Linked DNA regions of Corallococcus caeni. The protein of the gene in region 1 binds, or shares a complex with, the protein of each later gene. Links are inferred from orthologs where the notes say so. Each region holds a gene or a part of one and is shown on either strand. Other genes may lie near its edges. The genes, in order: accD and AABA78_RS15245.

Evidence for each region.
Region 2: the proteins of accD (region 1) and AABA78_RS15245 are in contact, whole or in part, in a solved structure (PDB 8UXZ), measured with the Escherichia coli proteins. The link is inferred for Corallococcus caeni from one-to-one orthologs.

What each region holds. Positions count from the first base shown.
Region 1 is NZ_BTTW01000001.1:388,269-391,350, forward strand. What follows is about bases 1-2,770. They hold accD (acetyl-CoA carboxylase, carboxyltransferase subunit beta), read right to left. Parts: upstream 1,927-2,770; coding sequence 1,075-1,926; downstream 1-1,074. Other genes in these bases: AABA78_RS01615 (bifunctional folylpolyglutamate synthase/dihydrofolate synthase), read right to left, coding at 1-1,055; AABA78_RS01625 (MBL fold metallo-hydrolase), read right to left, coding at 1,999-2,754; AABA78_RS01630 (Crp/Fnr family transcriptional regulator), read right to left, coding at 2,756-2,770. In the rest of the region: more of AABA78_RS01630, read right to left, coding at 2,771-3,082.
Region 2 is NZ_BTTW01000003.1:225,692-228,815, reverse strand. Bases 137-2,948 are described here. They hold AABA78_RS15245 (acetyl-CoA carboxylase carboxyltransferase subunit alpha), read right to left. Parts: upstream 2,121-2,948; coding sequence 1,152-2,120; downstream 137-1,151. Other genes in these bases: AABA78_RS15240 (tetratricopeptide repeat protein), read left to right, coding at 2,213-2,902; hisC (histidinol-phosphate transaminase), read right to left, coding at 137-1,138. Also shown: cmk ((d)CMP kinase), read right to left, coding at 1-50; more of hisC, read right to left, coding at 47-136; AABA78_RS15235 (hypothetical protein), read left to right, coding at 3,007-3,124. UniProt on the Escherichia coli protein: Component of the acetyl coenzyme A carboxylase (ACC) complex. First, biotin carboxylase catalyzes the carboxylation of biotin on its carrier protein (BCCP) and then the CO(2) group is transferred by the carboxyltransferase to acetyl-CoA to form malonyl-CoA.

The DNA.
Region 1 (3,082 bases):
AACAGGGCCCGCATCATCGGCCCCCGGTCCTTGTCCGCCACCACCCCGAAGACGAGGTGCAGCGGCCTGCCCGCGTAGAGGGCGCGCAGGGCCTCCAGCAGCACCGCCACGCCCGCCGGGTTGTGTGCGCCATCCACCACCACCGTCGGGCCCCGCGCCAGCTCCTCCAGCCGCCCCGGCCAGCGCGCGGTGGCCAGGCCCTCGCGCGCGGCCTCCGGTGTCACCGCCACGCCCCGGGCCTGAAGGGCCTCCAGGCAGGCCAGGGCCACCGCCGCGTTCTGCCGTTGATACGGACCGCGCAGCGCGAGCGTGATGCCGTCGAGCGACCAGTCAGCGCCCCGATATGACAGCGTGTCATTGGACCCCGGGACGATGCCGAAGTCGCGGCCCTCCAGCCGCACGGGCACGCCCAGTTGCTCCGCGCGGCGCACGAGCGAGTCCAGGGCCTCCGGCTCCTGCTTCGAGAGCACCACCGGCACGCCCGCCTTGAAGATGCCGGCCTTCTCCCCAGCAATCTCCCGGAGCGTGTGGCCCAGGTACTCCATGTGGTCGAAGGACACGGGGGTGACGCACGTCACGACGGGGTTCGCGGCGGTGGTGGCGTCCAGCCGGCCGCCCAGCCCCGTCTCCAGCACGGCCACGTCCACGCGCTCGCGGGAGAAGTGCCAGAGCGCGACCACGGTGCCGAACTCGAAGTACGTCATCGGCTCCGTCAGCGCGGACGGATAGCGCTCCAGCACCTCCAGGATGCGCTGCCCGAAGACGTCGTCCGGGATGTCCTCGCCACAGACGCGGATCCGCTCGTTGACGCGCACCAGGTGGGGGGACGTGTAGAGCCCCACGCGGTGGCCGGCGGCCTCCAGCGCACGCGCCACGAAGGCGCAGGTGCTGCCCTTGCCGTTGGTGCCGGCGACGTGCAGCGCCGGGTAGTCGCGCTCGGGGTGGTCCAGCGAGGCGAGCGCGTCCCTCACCCGCTCCAGCCCCAGCTTGATGCCGGAGGGGTTGAGCGCCTGGAAGAAGCGCAGGGCTTCTTCCGGAGTCCGTGGGGCGTCCATGGGTGGGAGGCCCGCCGCCCTACCCCAGCATGCCCATCAGCTGGCCCAGCTTCCCGCGCAGCTCCTTGCGGTGGACGATGGCGTCGATCATCCCGTGGTCCAGCAGGAACTCCGAGCGCTGGAAGCCCTCCGGCAGCTTCTGGCGGATGGTCTGCTCGATGACGCGCGGGCCGGCGAAGCCGATGAGGGCCTTGGGCTCCGCGAGGATGATGTCGCCCAGCCAGGAGAAGGACGCGGCCACGCCGCCCGTCGTGGGGTTGAGCATCACGGAGATGTACGGCTTGCCGCTGGTGCGGAAGCGGGCAATCGCCGCGGACGTCTTCGCCATCTGCATCAGGGAGAAGATGCCCTCCTGCATGCGCGCGCCGCCGGAGGCGGAGAACACCACCGCGGGGCACTTGAGCTCGAAGGCGCGCTCGAACACGCGCGTGACCTTCTCACCCACCACGGAGCCCATGGAGCCGCCCATGAACTCGAAGACGAAGCAGCCCACGGAGACGGGGTGGCCCTCGATGCGGCCCACGCCGGAGATGAACGCGTCGTTCTCCTCCAGGTTCTTGCGCGTGGACTTCAGCCGGTCCTTGTACTTCTTGGAGTCGGTGAAGCCGAGCGGGTCCTGGGGCTCCAGCTCCTTGTCGAACTCCTCGAAGGAGTCCGGATCCAGCGTGGCCGCGAGGCGCGCGCGAGCCGTCCAGGCGTGATGGTGCTCGCAGTGCATGCACACCATCCAGTTCTTCTCGAGCTCCTGGCGGTAGATGATTTCGTCGCACTGCTCGCACTTGGCCCAGAGGCCCTGCATGCGGGAGGGCTGGGGCTCGGCGGCGGGCTCGGAGTCGACGGCGATGCGGGGCTTCTTGGAGAACCAGGCCATGAGGCCCGGGGGTTAATCCGGCGGCCGCGGGCCGTCAATACCCCCGTACGGCGCGCCGCGGCACGACCGCCCCTAGAACTGGAACGTCTCCCCCAGCTCCAGGACGTTCACGGGCAGCGGGGCCAGCTCCTTCTTGAGCTGGGTCACGAACGCGGGCTTCAGGTGGTAGAGCATCACCTGGGCGCCGTTGCGGTCGAACTTGCGCAGCTCCGAGCCCACGGTGGCGGGCGTCAGGTGGCCGGAGATGTCCGCCAGGGCCTGGAGGCTGTTGGGGAAGCTGGCCTCCAGCAGCAGCGCCTTCAGGTTCTTCGTGGCGTTGAGCGCCTTCCACAGCTTGTCCGTGGGGCCGGTGTCGCCGCTCATGGCGAGCGACGACTTGCCGTCGCTGATGATGAAGGCGCACGACTCCACGGGGTGGCTCACCGGCACGCTCTTCACGGTGTAGGGGCCCACCTGGAAGGTGCTGCCGGCGCGGAAGGTCTTGATGGCCAGGACGGGCTTGTGGCGCGTGGGGATGCGCGTGAAGTCCGGCCACAGCGAGTTGTTGAACATGTTCTCGCGCAGCGCCTTGGCGCACTCGCGGGAGGCATGGATGGTGACGGGCCTGTCGCGCCGGCCGATGACGAGGTCGGCGAGCAGCGGCAGGTCCTTCACGTGGTCGAAGTGGCTGTGGCCGACGAGCACGTCGTCCACCTTGCACAGCTGCTCCAGCGAGAGCGTCCCGGTGAGTGCGCCCGCGTCGAGCGCGAGCACGTCGTCCACGAGGAAGCAGGTGCTCCTGCACGTGGGAAGCTCGCCGCCGTGGCACCCGAGGACTTGCAGCTTCACGCTAGAGGTCTCCGAACTTCCACTTCATCTCGAGGTAGTTGAGGAAGTCATGCAGCCGGGCCGTGTCATACACGGTGAGCCTGTCACCGCTGCGCTCGATGAGGCCCGCGCGCTCCAGGCGCTCCAGCATGCTGCGCACGGCGGGCTCGCCCACGCCGATCTGCCGGGGCATCTCCCGCACGGCGAAGTCCACCTCCACGCCCTCCTCCAGCGGCCGGCCGCGCGTCTGGCAGGCCTGGAGGATCTGGTGCACGACGCGGCTGGCGGGGTCGCCGTGGAGCAGGTTCTCAATCTGGGCGTCCGCCTCGGAGAGGCGCTCGGCCAGCTT
Region 2 (3,124 bases), on another replicon or contig:
CCCGCCCCGGCCGGCCCGTCGATGGCGACGATGAACGGCCGCGCGCTCAAGACAGGACCTCCTTCAGCGCGGCCACGCACCGGGCGTTCTCCTGCGGCGTGCCCACGGAGATGCGCAGGCAGTTCGGGTGGCCGTTGCCCGCCATGGGCCGCACGATGACGCCCCGGCGCAGGAGCTGCTCGTAGACCTCGGCCCCCGGACGGTGGCAGTCCACGAAGACGAAGTTCGCGTGGCTCTCCGTCAGCGTGAGCCCCAGCTTCGGAAGCTCCTCCCCGAAGTAGCGCAGCCCCACGCGGTTGTTCTCACGCGTGCGCTCCACGTGCTCCGTGTCCTCCAGCGCCGCCATGCCCGCCGCCTGCGCCACCGTCGTCAGGTTGAACGGCATGCGCGTGCGGTGCACGTAGCCCGCCAGCTTCGCGTCCATCACCGCCGAGCCCAGCCGGATGCCGGCCAGCCCGTGGATCTTGCTGAACGTGCGCAGCCCCACGAGGTTCGGATACGTGTGGAACAGCTCCACCGCGCTCGCGTAGTCGGGCCAGTCCACGAACTCAGCGTAGGCCTCGTCGTGGACGACGAGCACGTCCTTGGGCACCGCCTGGAGGAACGTCTCCAGGTCCTTGCGCCCGAAGGTGGTGCCCGTGGGGTTGTCCGGGTTGGCCAGGAACACCATGCGCGTGCGCGGCGTGACGGCGCGGGCCATGGCCTCCAGGTCGTAACGGAAGCCCTCGCGCATGGGCACCTCCACGAACGCACGGCCGTGCGCCTGCGCGGAGATGCGGTACGCGGGGAACGAGCCCTTGCAGAGGAGGATCTCCTCCTCCGGCGTGGTGAACGTGCGGATGAGCAGTTCAATCAGCTCGTTGGAGCCGCTGCCCAGCACCACTTCCTCGGGCTTCACGCCCAGGTGCGCGGCCAGCCTGCGCACCAGGTGGAAGCTGGTGGCGTCCGGGTACAGGTTCACCTGGCCCGCGGCGTTGCGCATGGCCTCCACCGCGCGGGGCGACGGGCCCAGCGGGTTCTCGTTGGAGGCCAGCTTGATGACGCCGGTGAGGCCGTACTCCCGCTCGGTCTCCTCGATGGGCTTGCCGGGGACGTAGGCCTTGAGCGTCTCGACGTAGGGAGGAACGAGCGGTCGCATGAGATGGGAACCCTTACTTGCCGGAGAACATGCCGAGCGCGCGGAACTTGTCGTAGCGGTCGCGCACCAGCGCGTCCGGCGACAGCTCCGCCAGCTGGCCCAGGTGCTTGCGCAGCGTCTTGCCCAGCGCGTCGGCCGCCTTGGCCGCGTCGCGGTGCGCGCCGCCGGGAGGCTCCGGAATCACCTCGTCGATGATCTTCATCTCCAGCAGGTCCTGCGCCGTGGGGCGCATCGCGTCCGCGGCCTTGTCCGCCTTCGTCGCGTCGCGGAAGAGGATGGAGGCGCAGCCCTCCGGAGAGATGACGGAGTAGACGCTGTTCTGGAACATGAGCACGCGGTTGCCCACGCCAATGGCCAGCGCGCCGCCGGAGCCGCCCTCGCCCACCACGGTGGAGATGATGGGCACGCGCAGCCGGCTCATGACCTCCAGGTTCACGGCGATGGCCTCCGCCTGGCCGCGCTCCTCCGCGCCGATGCCCGGGTACGCGCCCGGCGTGTCCACGAAGGTGAGGATGGGCTTCTCCATCCGCTCGGCCAGCTCCATCAGCCGGCGCGCCTTGCGGTAGCCCTCCGGGCGCGGCATGCCGAAGTTGCGCGCCATGTTCTCCTTGGTGTTGCGCCCCTTCTGGTGGCCGATGAGCATCACCGTCTTGCCATCGAAGCGCGCGAAGCCGCCGACGATGGACGGGTCCTCGCCGAAGTGCCGGTCGCCGCACATCTCGAAGAAGTCCGTGAACAGGTACTGGACGTAGTCCAGGAAGTACGGCCGCGAGCTGTGACGCGAAAGCTGCACCACCTGCCAGCGGGTCAGGTCGCTGAAGATCTCCGTCTGGAGCTTCTTCGCCTTCTTCTCCAGCTTGGAGATCTCCGAGGAGAAATCCACGGTGCCGCTGGTGGAGAGGACCTTCAGCTCCTCGATCTTCTTTTCCAGCTCGATGAGCGGGCGCTCGAAGTCGAGCGCGTAGCCAATGCCGGTTGCCATGGCGCCGAACTAGCACCAGGGTTCAGGCCTTTCAACGCGCAAGCGGTTACGCACCCCTGGAATGTCCCGGGGGGCCGCCCGTCTGGAGCCACATGGTCCTCGCCCTCTCCCTGGCCCTGGCGCTGTCCGCCGCCCCGTCCACGCCCCCGTCGGGCAAGGCCCTCAACACCCAGGGCTTCCGCCTCTACCAGTCCGGCCGTTATCCAGAGGCGCTGGAGAAGTTCCAGGCGGCCGCCCAGGCCACCCCGGACTATGCCCTGGCGCACTACAACGCCGCCGCCACCCTGGGCCTGCTGCGCAAGCAGGGCAAGGTGTGCGAGTACAGCGCCCACCGCGACGTCATCGTGGAGAAGCTGGCCACCGCCGTGCGCCTGGACCCGCGCCGCCTCCAGCGGGCGAAGGAGGACAAGGACCTGGACGTCATCCGGGACACACTGGGCTGGCAGAAGCTGCTGGGCCTCACCCCGGAGCAGGAGGCCAGCGTCCCCACCCTCCTCCGGAACGTGTCCTGGTACGGCCCCGGCGTGGGCGTCTACGGCACCACGCGCGCCCTCAAGTTCAAGGACGGCGGGCGCGTGGAGCTGTGGAAGAAGGACATCGACGACTCCGGCACACCGAAGGAGTCGCGCATCCAGGGCACGTACACGGTGAAGGGCCGCGCCGTGACGGTGACGCTGCCGAAGGCCGCGCCCGTCACCGGGAGCCTCGACGCGGCGGGCGCCCTCACCTTCCCGGAGCCCCTGGGTGGCTTCACCGACAGTCCGTCCGAATGCGAGGCCTGACCGGGAAGTGACGACCCGTTCACGCCTACACGCCTCCGGGGACCGCCACCCTGGCGCGCCTGCCTGCCGGTGCCCACCTTCGCCCTGTAGCCGAGGGGGAAGCCGTGCACCGACTCAACGCAAGACACTGGGGCCTGGTCGCCATCGTCGCGGCGGCGCCCTTCGTCCTCGCCTTCGTGCTGGGCGCCGCGGCCCCCCAGCTCCTGGAGCCGGTGCTCGGCA